4 regions of the Listeria immobilis genome follow, and region 1 is predicted to be linked to each of the others. Evidence: riboswitches for the same ligand, from Rfam matches in the RefSeq annotation. Region 1 holds a riboswitch; each other region holds the start of a gene.
The links. Region 1 has a riboswitch for S-adenosylmethionine ahead of metK (methionine adenosyltransferase). Riboswitches for the same ligand answer to the same signal wherever they lie in the genome.
Positions count from the first base shown of each region.

Region 1 (4,217 bases):
CCTTTTCTTTTAAAGCATGAAGAATGGATTTTTTTTCTGAGCCCATATAAAGCTTGCCATCTTCTTCTGCATAGAAAAATGGTTTTATACCAAATGGATCACGTGCGCCGTATACAAGTTCTTCTTGTTTATCCCAAATAACAAAGCCAAACATCCCACGAAGACGTTCTGCGGTTTTTTCTTTATATTTTGCATACGTAGCAATAATTACTTCTGTATCACTCTCTGTTTCAAATGTCATTCCCTCTGCAATTAATTGCTCGCGGAGTTCAACATAGTTATAAATTTCTCCATTAAAAATAATCCAATAACGTTCATTTTCATACGTTAGCGGTTGATGACCGTTTTCTACATCAATAATACTTAAACGGCGGAAACCAAATTGCACGTGGTCATCTGTGAAATAACCTTCATCATCCGGTCCACGGTGCGTTATCATACTGTTCATTTGTCTAAAGGTTTCTTTATCAGCGCCAGTAATTTCTGTAATGCGGTCATGTACGCATCCTACAAATCCACACATGGTAACATTTCTCCTCTATATACATAATCATTTTTTCTTTTTTTCACAACGTCTATCATATCATAACTAGACTTCCTTTGCACTGTTTAGGAAGGAAAAACCGAACACTCTTAAAAGAAATGTTCGGTATCTTTTATTTTGCTACTAATTTTTGTAATGCTTCTGCTTTATCTGTTCTTTCCCAAGGTAAATCCAAATCACTACGTCCAAAATGTCCAAAAGCCGCTGTTTGACGATAAATCGGACGACGTAAATCAAGCATGTGAATAATACCAGCTGGGCGTAAATCAAATAATGCATTTACTCCATCGATTAACTCTTGTTCCGAAAATTCACTAGTTCCATATGTGTCAATCGAAATCGATACTGGACGAGCCACACCAATAGCATAAGCAAGCTGTACTTCCACTTTTTTAGCTAGTCCCGCAGCAACGATATTTTTAGCAACATATCTAGCAGCATAAGCACCAGAACGATCTACTTTAGTCGGATCTTTTCCAGAAAATGCCCCGCCACCATGTCGCGCATAGCCGCCGTAAGTATCAACAATGATTTTACGACCAGTTAAGCCAGCATCTCCAAGGGGGCCACCAATTACAAAACGACCAGTTGGATTGATAAAGTATTTCGTGTCTTCATCTAAGAAAGAAGCATCAATCACTTCTGGGAAAAGATATGTGTGCAAATCTTTAGCAATTTGTTCTTGTGTAATATCGGGATGATGTTGTGTCGAAACAACAATCGTATCAATTCGAACAGGTCTATTTAATTCATCATATTCAACAGTTACTTGTGTTTTAGCATCAGGACGTAAATAATCCAGTTTTTTTGATTTGCGTAGTTCGGTTAATTTACGTGCAAGACCATGTGCTAAGAAAATAGGTAATGGCATTAATTCTTCTGTTTCATCAGTAGCAAATCCGAACATTAAGCCTTGGTCTCCTGCACCGATTGCTTCAATAACCGCATCATGTTCCCCGCCGCTTCTTGATTCTAATGCTTCATCTACACCTTGTGCAATATCTGGTGATTGCTCATCAATGGCTGTTAAAACGGCACATGTTTCCGCATCAAAACCATATTTTGCACGCGTATAGCCAATTTCTTTAATTGTATCACGAACAATTTTTGGAATATCTACATAAACAGAAGTCGTAATTTCTCCTGCTACTAAAACAAGTCCAGTTGTCACAGTAGTTTCACAAGCTACACGTGCGTCCGGATCTTTTGAAATAATTGCATCTAAAATTGCATCAGATATTTGATCTGCAATTTTATCTGGATGTCCATCAGAAACCGATTCCGATGTAAATAGATGACGATTTTTAGCCAATTTTATTTTCCTCCTTTAATTCTTTCCAAATAAGCCTCATATAAAAAGCCTTTCTCTATTTAGCACAAAACGCGCACGAATAGAGAAAGGCTATCATTATACCTTTGCTCTCATCGTTCAGGAGATAATACTCCTGCAACAGATTAGCACCTTTCACTTATATGTGTAGGTTGCTGGGCTTCAAAGGGTCAGTCCCTCTACCGCTCTGGATAAGAGATAAATTTTAATTCTAAGCTAGAATACCATAAAGTCCGACTAGATGCAATAACTAATCCGGATATTCCTTTTTTAAAATAGCTCTTTTCATCTCAAACGTTTTTGAATCAATTTTTTCTTATCATTATTTCCAACCTGTGTTATGATAGATGGATAAAAAGATGTTTTTATTTATTAAAGGAGATTGTATCTATGAGTTTAATTCCGTTATCCTCGATTATTTTTCTTGGCTTTTTAGCAGCTGTTTGTTTATTTGATTTTGTCCTTCGTTGGTACTGGTTTAAATATTTTTTAGCCGCAATGGGGTTGATTGCAAGTGGTGTCGTGTTCTTCATTAGTTTTTATGGTGGAGGAATGGCCCAAACAGAAATAGCCATCGCGATTTTCATTGGAGCTTTTGGTGAATATATTGTTTCATTAATTATTAGTCTCATTCGTTTTATCGTTAGAAAATCAAATAAACCTAAACAAAAAAAAGCAAAGACCGCATAAAAAACTAGTTCTGGTAAATTATTTCTTTTACTGGAACTAGTTTTTTTATTGCCTTCACTAAAATATTTTGTTCATGAAAAGCAATTATATTTCGTAATAAAGAAGATTTCTACTATCCCAAGTTATTATGTATCTAACTTTCTTTTGTATTAATTATTTTCATTTACTGTTTCCAGTGCTGCTTTAATAACGTTACTGGATGCGATCAAATCAGCCTTTTCTTCTTCTGTAAGTGGTGGTTTTAAAATACTTGTAACACCCTCACTGCCAATAATTGCTGGTTGACCAATATAAATTTCCATCTCTTTTGAAAAGACAGCTAGTGGGAAAACTTGTTTGGCATTAGATAAAACAGCGTCTACAATTTGCGCTGTAGCTGTTGCAATACCAAAGCTAGTCCATCCTTTACCTGTTAAAATATTCCATCCTCCGCCACGGACACTTTGCTTTAAGGAAGCTAAATCAAGTGGTTTATTTGTTTGGTAATCTAAAAGAGGAACACCACCAATCCTTACTGTTGACCAAGCAACAAATTGCGACTCCCCATGTTCACCAAGTACATAACCGTCCACACTTTTTGGGTTGATATTAAGCACCTCACCAACAACTCTTCGCATTCTTGCGGTATCAAGAGATGTGCCTGTACCAAACACACGAGAATGATTAAAACCAGATAACTTTTGAATAAGTGCTGTAATAACATCACAAGGGTTCGTAATATTTATAAAAATCCCATTGAATCCAGTTGCTAAAATTTTGGGAATTATCTCTGCTACTGCTTTACTTGTTTCAATTAATTCTTCCATTCGATCTTCTCTTAATAATGTTTCCGGACCAACTGCCATAACAATAATATCCGCATCACTTAAAGCATCAAGATCATTGGGGATAATTTCTGTATAAGAACGAGTCATTGAAGACATATCACGAAGTTCTAACGCCTCACTCATCGCCTTTGTTTCTTGTTTATCAATTAAAACAATTTCATCACAAATCCCCTGCGTCACAAGAGAAAAAGCCACATCGCTTCCAACATGACCAGCGCCAATGATACCAACTTTTCGTTTCAAATAATCCCCTCCCAATTAATTACTTGAATTTAAAGCAATTAACTCATATTTAATAATCGTTTTGTTATTTTCCCAAACTAATTTGCGAGGAATGGCTTCTCCAAGAGTTTCGCCTTCCTTTGTTTTACGAACTATAATAGGAACATCAATCGGATAAATTCGATATCCTTGTTTTTCCAATTCAAAAAAATTATCAGAAATTCTTTTTTCATTTCCTTTTGTGACTATCATTGTGTTTACTTCAAGTGGCATACCCAATTTTTCTCACCTCCAATGCTTTTATCATAGCAGAGTTTACCCCTAATTGACTAGTTTTTGTTGTTTTAAAATCCGCTCTGCTGCTTCTACTATTTTTACCATTCCTGCATCTCGCATAAAAAAACTAAAAGCAGGTCCACAAATAAGTTGACGTAGGTTTCCATTTAAAACAACTGGTCCCCTTGTCTCTAAATAATCTGTTTTAGCTTCTAACTTTTCTACTTTTGTTGTATATACTCGTTTGGTAAAAGTTCGTTCCTTCGAAGTCACAAGATAATCCGCAACAAAATAAAGTTCACCTGGGATAGCACCAGTTTCTTCCATT
Region 1 covers NZ_JAASUA010000001.1:552,252-556,468, forward strand. Annotated here, with positions in the region: gene asnB (asparagine synthase (glutamine-hydrolyzing)) at 1-523, opposite strand, end outside; gene metK (methionine adenosyltransferase) at 657-1,856, opposite strand; SAM riboswitch class I at 1,964-2,072, opposite strand; gene HCJ45_RS02800 (hypothetical protein) at 2,265-2,564, shown strand; gene HCJ45_RS02805 (L-lactate dehydrogenase) at 2,714-3,634, opposite strand; gene HCJ45_RS02810 (DUF2584 domain-containing protein) at 3,650-3,892, opposite strand; gene ytkD (RNA deprotection pyrophosphohydrolase) at 3,935-4,217, opposite strand, start outside.

Region 2 (4,217 bases), on a different contig from region 1:
AACAAAAAAGACAAAAACACTTAAATAATTATCTTCTGTGTAGCAACCGATAATATCACGATTTTTTAAACCTGGAAAAATAATATGCTGCTTTTCAATTGTTTCATTAATAGCGTGAATAGTATCTCGTAGTTCTGCCGCTCGTTCAAATTGTAATTTTTCTGTCGCGATTTGCATATCTTCTGTTAATTTTGCTTTGATATCTTTAACATCACCTTCTAAAAATCGCGAAATTTTTTGAATTTGAGCTTGATATACAGCCGGTTCAATTTCTGCTTGGCATGGGCCTAGGCATAATCCTAAATGATAATATAAACAAGGACGGCCAGGTTTTCCTTCACATCTACATAATGGGAAAAGTTTTTCTAATAATGCCACCGTTTGCCTTACAGAATAACGGCCTGGATAAGGACCAAAATAGTGTGCACCATCTGCTTTTGTTTCTACCACTACTTCAATATGCGGATTTTTTTCATTTGTAATTTTAATATATGGGTAGCTCGGACCTTCCTTTAACATAACATTAAAGGGCGGCTGGTATTTTTGAATTAAAATCATCTCTAGTAGCAATGCTTCTTTTTCTGTCGTTGTAATAATAAGCTCTAAATCGCTAATTTGCCGGACAAGTCGAGCTGTTTTACCAATTTGCTTACCAGTAAAATAAGACTTTACGCGGTTTTTTAGACATTTAGATTTGCCGATATAGAGAATTTCTTGCTTTTCATCTTTATATATATAACAACCTGGTGAATCAGGTAATAAAGTTAGTTTTTGTTGTAATTGCGTATTCAAAGGAATTACCTCCTCTAGAACACTTATTCTAGCGCTATCCATACCATTTGTAAAGATAAAAAAGAACTAGCTGAAAACTTCCAACTAGTTCTTTTGCTTATTTAATCTCCCCATACCTCGTTTGCTAATTTAACTATATAACGTAATTTATTCCATTGCTCTTCTTCTGTTAAAATATTGCCTTCTTCGGTGGAAGCAAACCCGCACTGTGGGCTAAGTCGTAATTGGGTGAGCGGAACTATTTTACTAGCTTCTTCAATACGCGCCTTAATTGTTGCCGCTTCCTCTAACTCACCTGTTTTAGAGGTAACTAAACCGAGAACAATTTTAAGATCCGGTCGGTTAACATATTGTAAAGGAGCAAAATCCCCAGAACGTTCATTATCATACTCTAAAAAGAAACCGTCTATATGTAACTGGCTAAATAAAGTTTCAGCTACAGGTCCATAGCCGCCCGAAGCAATCCAAGTTGAACGGAAATTCCCACGGCAAATATGCATCGTAATGACCATATCAGCTGGCTTATATTTCACAGCTTCATTTATTAAGGTTTTATATGTTTCCTGTAATGTATCTGGGTCAAAACCTCGCTTCCGAACCACTTCTCGCTGTTCATCAGAGCATAAATAACTCCATGAAGTATCGTCTAGTTGTAAATACCTGCAACCTGCATCATAAAAGGCTTGTATCGCTTTTTGATATGCTACTGCTAAATCGCTAGCAAATTTTGTAGTATCGTCTAAATATGGCTGATATTCAATATCTCCGCGGTAATGGAGCATCGCTGGACTTGGAATCGTTTGCTTAGCTACATGGTTTTCGCCAACTTGCTCTTTTAAAAACTGAAAATCAGCTATAAAAGGATGGGTTGTAAAGTCGATTGGACCTGTAATTTTTACTGAATGCGATTTAGTTTGCACCTGGCTAAACTGAATACCACCTTCCGCATCGTACCCTTCTACACCATCTAAATTCTCTAAGAAGTCAAAATGCCACCACGCTCGGCGGAATTCGCCATCTGTAATTGCTTTTAAGCCAACTTCTTTCTGCTTCTCCGCAATATATTTTATTTCTGTGTTTTCAACTGTACGAAGTTCTTCGGCTGAAATTTCACCCACTTCAAATTTCTTTCTCGCTTCTTTAATCGCCTTTGTTCGTAAAATACTCCCAACGTGATCTGCATAAAATGGTGCTACTTGCTTCATTTTCTTCGCCTCAATTCTTTATTATTTTTATGTACAAAAAAACTTCCCCTTAAAAGACAGCTTTTGAGGGAAAGTAGCTTTACCTGATTCGCATGCCTTATCTGTCAGTGTTACCTGCTGGATTTGGCACCGTGAGAAATCCGGTTGCCAAGGCTTCACTGGGCCAGAACCCTCCACCTTTCTTGATAAGTTGCTATGTAATTGTTTTTTATTATATCGTTTGTATAGATTGATTGTCAACTTTTTTCTGAATATTTATGCTTCTGCAATAACTTCGATTTCAATTTCGGCATCAAGTGGTAATTTTGCTACTTGAAATGCACTTCTAGCTGGGAAATCACTGGAAAAGAATGTTGCGTATACTTCATTAACTGCTGTAAATTGATTTAAATCTTTGAAAAAAACAGTTGCTTTGACGATTTTTTCCAAACTAGAACCAGCTTCTTCTAACACAGATGCTAGATTTTTAAAAGCTTGCTCGGCTTGTTCTGTCGCCCCTTCTGCTAATTCTCCAGTTGCTGGGTTAATACCAAGTTGACCCGATGTGAAAATAAAACCATTCACTTTTACAGCTTGCGAATACGGTCCAAGTGCTTTTGGCGCATTATTTGTTTGAATAATTTCTTTTGCCATTTTATCCCTGCTTTCTTTTGTGGTATGCTTTTATTCTAATCAATAAAGTTTGTTTTAGCAATTTAAAGGGGGAATTACTAATGGTTTTAACGATTTATTTGATTGCGATAACAGTTATTTCATTTCTAATGTTCGCTATTGATAAACGAAAAGCAATAAAACACGCATACCGTATTCCAGAATCCGCCCTTCTTCTTACTGCGTTTCTCGGCGGCGCATTTGGCAGTTGGATATCGATGCAACTTTTTCATCATAAGACACAAAAAACAAAGTTCCGAATTTTAGTACCGCTTGCGATGGTTTGGACAGTTGGAGCAGTTATTTGGTTGGTGTATTAAAATATTTTTAAATCAATAAAGATACCACAACCTAATCAAATGTTTAATCTTTTATTTGGAAAGAACGGACTTAAATAAACACTATTGATTGCCACGCATTACAATAAGCTTCACACGAAAAAGCAGAAATCCCATTAGAACAACTAGGGATTTCTGCTTTTATTATGCTTCTTTAAAAAATTTATTTTGAATGACTTTGATAATTTCCATCATAATTACTGCTCCGAGTGCTAGTCCTGCAGCAATTGACCATTCATGTAAGCCAAATGTTGCTGGGATGGAGAAGATTTCACGCGCTCCTGGTAAAACAGTGATTCCGTATAATGCGAAACAAAGTAATACCGCGCCAATTACATATTTATTGCTAAAGAATCCTGCGCCAAATGCAGTTTGAACATTTGAGCGGGCAGCAAAAGTTTGTAATGTACGAGCTAGGATAAGTGTAGTAAATGCCATTGCAACACTCATCTCTGGTGAAATTTGCATACCGATATATTGTGAGATGATTACGGCGATACCGATTAATACTCCGCGGCTAATCACTGCGCGCATCGTTCCACCGGCAAAAATCCCTTCGTTAATATCTCTTGGCTTGCGTTTCATCACGTCAGGTTCTGCTTTTTCCATACCTAAGGCGATTGCTGGCAGGGAATCATTGACTAAATTAATAAATAGTAGTTGTAATGCTGTAAATGGATTAATCCAGTCAAGTACAAGCGCGAATAAAATCGCAATGATTGCACCTAAATTACCTGCAAATAGATAGGCAATCGATTTCTTAATATTATCAAAAACAGTACGACCAACACCTACTGCATCCACAATGGAAACAAAGTTATCATCAGTTAATATCATTGCGGCGGAGTCTTTAGCAACATCCGTCCCGCTACCCATTGCAACACCAATGTCTGCTTGTTTTAAAGCAGGGGCATCATTAACACCGTCTCCAGTCATTGCGGTGATTTTACCTTTTTTCTGCCAAGCTTTAACAATACGGATTTTATTTTCTGGAGAAACTCGAGCATATACAGCAATATGCTCTAATTTATTGTCGAGTTCTTCTTCTGGCATTGCATCTAGTTCTTGACCTGTCAATGCAATATCATCAGCATCCATTAAACCAATGTCGCGGCCAATTGCTTGTGCCGTTGTTTTATGGTCTCCGGTAATCATAACTGTACGGATACCCGCTTTTTTCGACTCTTCAATAGAGGCATACACAGCTTCACGTGGTGGGTCAATCATTGCA
Region 2 covers NZ_JAASUA010000012.1:87,426-91,642, reverse strand. Annotated here, with positions in the region: gene uvrC (excinuclease ABC subunit UvrC) at 1-834, opposite strand, end outside; gene HCJ45_RS13145 (5-methyltetrahydropteroyltriglutamate--homocysteine S-methyltransferase) at 894-1,997, opposite strand; SAM riboswitch class I at 2,092-2,189, opposite strand; gene HCJ45_RS13140 (RidA family protein) at 2,253-2,630, opposite strand; gene HCJ45_RS13135 (DUF1294 domain-containing protein) at 2,711-2,968, shown strand; gene HCJ45_RS13130 (calcium-transporting ATPase) at 3,131-4,217, opposite strand, start outside.
Region 2: linked by a shared signal. The riboswitch ahead of HCJ45_RS13145 (5-methyltetrahydropteroyltriglutamate--homocysteine S-methyltransferase) and the one ahead of metK (methionine adenosyltransferase) in region 1 are both predicted to bind S-adenosylmethionine.

Region 3 (4,217 bases), on a different contig from region 1:
ATCTAATGAAAAACTTAAAAAAAGGGATAGCACTAACTTTAGCATTTGGGCTAGCTTTATCTATTAGCACGCCTGCCTATGCGACAGATACGGAGGATGGGGAAAATACAGAGACTATCGTAACTCCTGATGTGGTAGAAAAAAATACAACGGAAGAAAAAGACAATTTAAAAGCTTCACCAAATGCAGTTATTGCAAAAACAGGGCTTGCATTTGAAATTGATTCTAATCCAGTTGCAAGTGATTTTGTAACGATTAATGACAATGGCAACAATCCAACATTTACCTTTAAAAATGGGCAACCTGAAACATCTAATGCTGGAGATTACTCCACAATTATTGTTGTAGATTTCGATGATGCTACATCAATTGAACTCACAGTTAACTATACTGTAAACGTTGCAACACCACTAGCAACTTTAAAAACGACCGCACCAACAATTGCCCAAGATTCTAAACCAACACCAATGCAGTTTGTAGATGCTGCGCCTGATGTAACTTTAAGCTTTAAATCCGGCGCTCCTTCCACTAAAAAAACAGGTTCATTTACGACGACTATTGTTGCGACAAAAGCCGGTATATCTGAAGAATTAATTGCCACTTTCGCTGTTACAGATCAAACTCCACCCTCAATTTTAAGTCAACTAATTCTACTAATAATACGAAAAGGTGATACGCTAGACTATGATGCCTTCGTAAAAATCTCTGATAACTCTGGAAAATTCACAGTAGCTTACAAACCAGGACATGAAGCGTCTAGTACTACACTGGGTTATCAAGAGGCAATTATCATCGCAACAGATTCAGCTGGAAATACACGAGAAGCCACCATCTCATATTTTGTTGCCAATAATGTGCCAACACTAAAAAAACCAGTTATTAATACAACAACTAGCAATGCTTCAACTATTTACGGAACTACATCACCTAATGTTATTGTAGATATGGATGATTCTGACGGAAATACACTTGCGAGTGCCTATTCTGATGAAGAAGGAAACTTTATCTTAACTTTAGAAAAACCACTAAAATCAGGAGATAAATATAGTCTAGTTGCCTATAATTACTCTTTTGACTACAGTGAAGAAGTCATTTATAGCTATAATGAATATAACAATCTACTTGCTATAGTACCTATGCCTGCCCCTCCAGACTCACCGAAGTCAGAAGTAAAGCCGAAGATTAAAATTTCAAACAAAAAAGAGACATTTAAAAAATTACCAAAAACTGGAGATACAAACTCTCTTCCGCTCGCATTTATTGGTCTTCTTTTAGTTAGCGGAACGGTTATTACATTACGTAAAAAACACGCATAAACAAAAATGCAACTATCTAAGTAATTTAGGTAGTTGCTTATCTTTGCATTAGAAATTAACTCATTAAAAAAACGAACCCAATTTAAACAACTGGGTTCGTTTTTTTATTATTTGGTTTTTCCAATAAAGAAGAATGTTGCAATAGCACTGATACCTTGAACGATGAAGAAGATACCAACGATAAGTACGATACCAATTGCCGAAACAACTGGATTGAAAAGTGCAATGAATCCAACAATGATACCAATGATACCAATTGTTAAAATCCAGCCCCAACCTTGTACATTGTTTTGTTTTGCGGTAAACGCACCAATCGTACGCATAATACCAGCAAATAGTACCCACATACCAAACAGTAATACAAGTGTTGCTGCACCTGCAAATTCATTAAATAATAGCAAGAAACCTAATAAAATAGATAAAATACCATCAGCTAGCACCCAACCTGATACTTTCTGCATTTTCTTATCTGAGAAATAAGAAACTGTGTGAAAAATACCAGAAATAAGTAGCAAGAAGCCAAACATTAATGTTGAGGTTAATAAAGAAATCCCCGGATGGAATAAAAACCAAATCCCTAGTGCAATCATTGCAATCCCTGCTAATAAAACAAGAATTCGTGTAAAAGTTTTCATATGTCTTTCAACTCCCAATTTTTTGTTCTAATTCGACCCCATTTTTGATGAAATTCAACTAGACTTATCTATAATAGCCTAAAAATAAAAAATTAAACACTTTTCTCGAACAAAATTTAACTTAAATTTATTGATAGACACAAAACTCACACATTATTGGCCGTAAATCAAATAAAATAAACAGATAGTTGACAATTTCATTCATCCAGCGTAATATAAAACTTAATTTAATCGTATTTTCTTATCATGAAAGGTGGAGGGACTGGCCCTTTGAAGCCTTAGCAACCGGAATATTATTTCACGGTGCTAATTCCAGCAGTATATTCTGAAAGATAAGTCGGAAATCCAAGTTTAGGAAACTCTATCCTCTCTGGCGGCTTATATACTGCTAGGGAGGTTTTTTGATTGGAATTACAAGTAAATACATATTAAAAGAGGAGTGGATTTTATGAGTAATGAGTATCAATTTGAAACAATTCAAGTACACGGAGGACATACACCAGACGGGGATACACATTCTAGAGCCGTTCCTATTTACCAAACAACTTCCTACACTTTTGATAGTCCAGAGCATGCAGCAGCTTTATTTGGTCTTCAAGAATCTGGAAATATTTATACGCGAATTATGAACCCCACTACCGCTGTGTTAGAAGAACGCTTAACTTTACTTGAGGGCGGTATTGGTGCAGTTGCAACAGCTTCTGGAATGGCTGCTATAACCTACTCCATTTTAAATATTGCTGGTTCTGGTGATCATATTGTCGCAGCAGCAACACTTTATGGTGGTACACATACACTGTTCTCTCATACTTTTAAAACATTTGGGATTGAAGTTACCTTTGTAGATCCAAATGAACCAGAAAATTTTGAAAAGGCCATTAAAGAAAATACGAAGGCTGTCTTTGTTGAGACAATTGGCAATCCAGATATTAATATTGTTGATATTGAAAAAGTGGCAAACATTGCGCACACTTCTAATATCCCCCTTATTGTTGATAATACTTTCGCAACCGCTTATTTAAATCGTCCGTTTGATTTTGGAGCTGATATTGTCGTTTATTCAGCTACTAAATTCATCGGTGGTCATGGGGTTGCAATTGGTGGAGCTGTAATTGATTCGGGCAAATTTGACTGGGCAAATGGTAAGTTCCCAAAATTAGTTGTTCCAGATGACAGTTATAACGGTTTATCCTACACAAATGATGTTGGAGCGGCTGCTTATATTACCAAACTACGTGTTTCACTTTTACGCGACACAGGTGCAGCACTATCACCTTTTAATGCATTCCTACTTATCCTTGGTTTAGAAACACTCTCCCTGCGATTAGAACAACATGTAAAAAATGCAAAATTAGTTGCAAACTTCTTAAATGACCATCCAAAAGTTGCGTGGGTTAACTACCCTAACCTAAAAGAAAATAAATATTTTGATTTAGCGCAAAAATACTTACCAAAAGGTCCTGGATCTATTTTCACTTTTGGCGTTAAAGGTGGTTATGAAGCTGGGAAAAAAGTGATTGAGTCGGTGGAACTATTCTCCCATTTAGCAAACGTTGGAGATGCAAAATCGCTTATTATTCATCCAGCCTCCACGACTCATCAACAGTTAAGCGAAGATCAACAACTTACTGCTGGGGTAAAACCGGAATCAATACGTCTATCTATTGGAATTGAGAATGCAGATGATATTATTCAAGATTTAACACATGCACTAGAGCAAATTTAAGGGGATGTGAAGAGAAGTGAGCCTACAACAAAAAGAACTATTTCAAAAAAGTCCTCTTCTACTTGAAAACGGAGAAACCTTAAGTCCTGTTTTAGTTGGCTATGAAACTTACGGAACATTAGCAGAATCTCGGGATAATTGTATTTTATTAGAACATGCTCTCACTGGAACAGCACATGCAGCCAAGCACTATGAAGATGATGCGCCTGGTTGGTGGGATGATTATATTGGACCTGGAAAAACTATTGATACTAATAAATATTTCTTGGTTTGTACGAATGTGTTTGGGGGATGTAGTGGTACAACTGGACCATCTTCCATTAATCCAAAAACTGGCGACCCTTTCCGACTGCAATTTCCTGGTTTTTCAATTAAAGATATTATTAAAGTTCAACGTGAGCTTTTAGAGCAATTAGGTGTTGAAAGGATTGTTTCGGTTATTGGTGGATCTATGGGAGGGATGCAAGCTACAGAATGGGCCATTGATTATGCGGATATTACTGATAGTATTATTAATATCGCATCCCCTCTTGCTGCTGG
Region 3 covers NZ_JAASUA010000002.1:263,617-267,833, reverse strand. Annotated here, with positions in the region: gene HCJ45_RS04160 (LPXTG cell wall anchor domain-containing protein) at 6-1,316, shown strand; gene HCJ45_RS04155 (HdeD family acid-resistance protein) at 1,424-1,951, opposite strand; SAM riboswitch class I at 2,190-2,290, shown strand; gene HCJ45_RS04150 (O-acetylhomoserine aminocarboxypropyltransferase/cysteine synthase family protein) at 2,400-3,677, shown strand; gene metX (homoserine O-acetyltransferase MetX) at 3,694-4,217, shown strand, end outside.
Region 3: linked by a shared signal. The riboswitch ahead of HCJ45_RS04150 (O-acetylhomoserine aminocarboxypropyltransferase/cysteine synthase family protein) and the one ahead of metK (methionine adenosyltransferase) in region 1 are both predicted to bind S-adenosylmethionine.

Region 4 (4,217 bases), on a different contig from region 1:
AGCTTTCTGTCCGTGTCAAAGCAATTTTGAGGCGAATGCAACAAATGAGTCAAGTAGAGCCGATTAGTCAGGATAAAGTTATCATTGGACCAATCATTGTTGATCGTGCGCTTCATGTGGTGACAGTTAGTGGAAAAGAACTACATTTAACAACTTCGGAATTTGATATTTTATTTTTGCTTGCAAGTGAACCAGGGCGAGTATTTAGTTCCGAATATATTTTCGAAAAAATTTGGCAAGAAAAAGCGCTTGGAGCAAGTAAAACGGTTATGGTCCATATTAGCAATTTGCGTGATAAATTACGAGATGCTATGGGCGGGGAAAATGTGATTAAGACTATATGGGGAGTAGGATACAAAGTTGAAATATAAACTTGAAATGTTGTTTACTAAAATTAGCCATGTGATGAATATTTGGCAAGCAACTTTTTTCGCTGTTATTTCATGGGTTTTAGGCATGGTTACGGTACGAACTATATATTTATGGGCTATCTCCATTAGAGATGATTCTTTATTTTTAAAAGAAGTTACTCGAGCGATTGTCAGTTTATTTGGTCCTAATAAATATGTTCGTGTGATGGATTCCATTTGGGTATTATTAATCAATTATTTTATTATTTTCTTGATTACTTGCTTATTTTTCTCCTTTTTCTATCGCTACATGCGGCAAAAACTTTTGAAAAAGCAATTGCGAACAATAAATTTTGCGCTAAACGATGGAAAACCAGTGGATACAGAGAGTTTTGTTCCTGAAATTCAAGAATTAGAGCGAAATATCGAAAACATGCGAGAACGACAAAATAAATTAATGAAACAAGAAGAGCAGGCGCAACAAGCTAGAAATGATTTAATTACGAATGTTTCGCATGATCTTAGGACACCACTGACTTCAATTTTGGGGTACTTAAGTTATATTCATGAAGATCGTTATCGTGATGAAGTGGAATTGCGTTATTACACGGAGCTGGTTTACGGTAAGGCACGACATCTGCATAAGCTGATTGATGACTTGTTTTCTTATACAAGACTTGATAGCGTTGAGTATCAATTAAAAAAAGATGAATTAGACGTTATTGAATTATTAAGTCAGCTAGTTGCCGAATATGATGGACAAGCAACGGAACGAAATATGAAAATCGTAGAGCATTTTGATGCCAAAAAGTTAATTATTAGCGGTGATGGCAATCAAATCATGCGTTTATTTGAAAATCTGTTTTCGAATGCGCTTCGGTACGGAGAAGGAAATAAGCAAATCGACGTAAGCGCAAAACAAGAAGGAAATATGGCTGTTGTAAAAGTAACGAATTACGGACAAGAAATTTCAGAAATCGATTTACCATATTTATTTGAGCGATTTTATAAAGCTGATAAAAATAGAACAACGACTGGAACTGGCTTGGGGCTTGCTATCGCCAAATCAATTGTTGAAAAACATGGTGGACTTGTTACTGCTGAGAGCAAACATCGGAAAACTAGTTTTATCGTTAAATTACCACTCAGTTAATCTTTAATAATTCTTAAATTTTTCTTTCCTCATGGTTTATATTCATTCAGTAGAATATAAATTACGGAGGGTGAACAAATGAAAAAGCATTTTGTCTTAATTGTTGTTGCTTGTATTACAGTCGTTGTGATTTTTGTTTATTTAGCCCAAATAAATAAGGGTAAAATTAATTCTCAAAATAGAGCACAAGTAAAAATTGCCTCACAATTAACTAGTATAGATGATCAAAGAAATACCGTTATAATTAGTGAATTAAATTACAATTAATAAGCTATTAGTAAAAATTTATTGACAAAGTAGAGTGGAAAAGGTAATATGAAAAAACAAGAAATGTCACGATAGTCATAAATGAAGTGATATAATTATATGTAGAAATCTTATCCAGAGTGGTGGAGGGAAATGCCCTGTGAAACCCAGCAACCTAAACAATAGTTCATTTTGTGTTTAAGGTGCTAAATCATGCAGAACAGTTAATTGTTCTGAAAGATGAGAAGGAAGTTAGTCCATTTGAAAAAATGCTGCCTTTCTGCTCATCAGCAGAAAGGCTTTTTGTATACCAGAAATGTAGAAAAGGTGATAGAGATGATAACATTACAGCACGTTGTAAAAGAATATACATCAAGAAATAATAAAGTCCGAGCAGTCGATAATGTCGATTTAGAAATTGAACAAGGAGAAATATTTGGTGTAGTAGGCTATTCAGGCGCTGGAAAAAGTACGTTGATAAGAATGTTCAACGGATTAGAGCTACCAACTGAAGGTTCAGTAGAGGTGGATAACTTACTAATTAGTCAGATCCGTGGTGGAAAACTTCGAAAAGCTCGGCAACAAATTGGAATGATTTTTCAACATTTTAATTTATTATGGTCACGTACTGTTGCTGAAAACATTGCCTTTCCGTTAGAAATTGCTGGCGTACGCGGTGAAAAAAGACGATTTCGCGTTAATGAATTAATTCGGTTAGTTGGACTAGAAGGAAAAGAAAATGCTTATCCAGCTGAACTAAGTGGTGGGCAAAAGCAACGGGTAGGAATTGCTAGAGCGCTTGCTAATAATCCCAAAGTGCTATTATGTGATGAAGCAACCTCCGCACTAGATCCACAAACAACAGATGAAGTTTTAGAACTTTTATTAGATATTAACAAACGCCTCAACCTTACAATCATTGTTATCACCCACGAAATGCATGTTATTCGAAAAATATGTAATCGTGTAGCCGTGATGGAAAACGGAAAAGTTGTTGAACTTGGAGAAGTATTAGATGTTTTCCGTCATCCAAAAGAAAAAGTAACCCAACGCTTTGTTCGTCAAGTAACTGATTCAGATGAAACGGAAGAATTAATTCATCTGCTACTTGAAAACTATGCAGAAGGTGAAATAGTTAAACTGTTATTTATGAGCGAAAATGCAACCCAACCTGTGATTTCTCAAGTTGCGAAAGATAATGATGTTATGCTAAATGTCCTCCATGGTAATTTAACACAAACACAAAACGGCGCTTATGGAACGCTTTATGTACAGATACTAGGTGCGAAAGAAGCGATTAATGCGAGTCTAACACAGCTACGTCAACTTAATGTAGAAACGGAAGTGTTAGAGCGATGACGAAATTACAAGAATTATTCCCAAATGTTGATTTTCAAATGATGTGGGTAGCAACACAAGAAACATTATATATGACACTTACTTCACTATTTGCAGTATTTTTATTAGGAATTGTGTTAGGATTGTTACTATTTTTAACAAATAATAAAAAACATACTGGTGCCCGTATTCTTTACTGGATTACAGCAATACTAGTCAACGTTTTCCGTTCCATTCCGTTTATTATTTTAATTGTCCTGCTTCTCCCAATGACAAAATCGCTAGTTGGTACAGTTATTGGACCGAAAGCCGCTTTACCAGCGTTAATTATCTCGGCTGCTCCTTTTTATGGTCGGATGGTGGAAATTGCTTTTCGTGAAGTAGACAAAGGAGTTATTGAAGCGGCAAAATCAATGGGTGCTAATATGTTCACCATAATTGGAAAAGTGCTTATCCCGGAAGCTTTACCAGCGATAATTTCTGGTATTACAGTTACAGCCATTTCTTTAGTAGGTTTCACAGCGATGGCAGGTGTCATTGGTGCCGGTGGACTTGGAAATACCGCATATCTGGAAGGATTCCAACGCGGGCAACCAGATGTAACAGTTTTAGCAACCATTATTATTTTGATTATAGTCTTTATTTTTCAGTTTATCGGCGACTTTTTAACCAAACGAACCGACAAACGCTAACCTAAGTATATGAAGCAATTTATATAAAAAACGCGGAATCCCCGCAAAAAAGGAGAGATTTTCATGAAAAAGGTTCTTGGATTTATTTTTACATTAAGTTTAATTTTAGTACTTACAGCTTGTGGTAGCTCATCTGATAAAGCATCATCCAGTAAAACAGACGATAAGGAATTGGTAGTAGGTGCTTCAAACACGCCTCATGCTCAAATTTTGGAGCAAGCAAAACCAATTTTGAAAGAAAAAGGAATTAATTTGAAGATTGTAAAGTATACAGATTATGTTATGCCGAATAAAGCACTTGAAGAAGGCGACTTGGATGCCAACTATTTCCAACATAAACCTTACCTTGAACTAGAAGAAAAGGAAAAAGGATATAAATTTGCTGATGTTGGTGCAATCCATATCGAACCAATGGGAATCTACTCCAAAAAAGTAAAA
Region 4 covers NZ_JAASUA010000013.1:17,346-21,562, forward strand. Annotated here, with positions in the region: gene cesR (response regulator CesR) at 1-371, shown strand, start outside; gene HCJ45_RS13265 (sensor histidine kinase) at 361-1,503, shown strand; gene HCJ45_RS13270 (hypothetical protein) at 1,582-1,770, shown strand; SAM riboswitch class I at 1,878-1,996, shown strand; gene HCJ45_RS13275 (methionine ABC transporter ATP-binding protein) at 2,086-3,108, shown strand; gene HCJ45_RS13280 (methionine ABC transporter permease) at 3,105-3,779, shown strand; gene HCJ45_RS13285 (MetQ/NlpA family ABC transporter substrate-binding protein) at 3,843-4,217, shown strand, end outside.
Region 4: linked by a shared signal. The riboswitch ahead of HCJ45_RS13275 (methionine ABC transporter ATP-binding protein) and the one ahead of metK (methionine adenosyltransferase) in region 1 are both predicted to bind S-adenosylmethionine.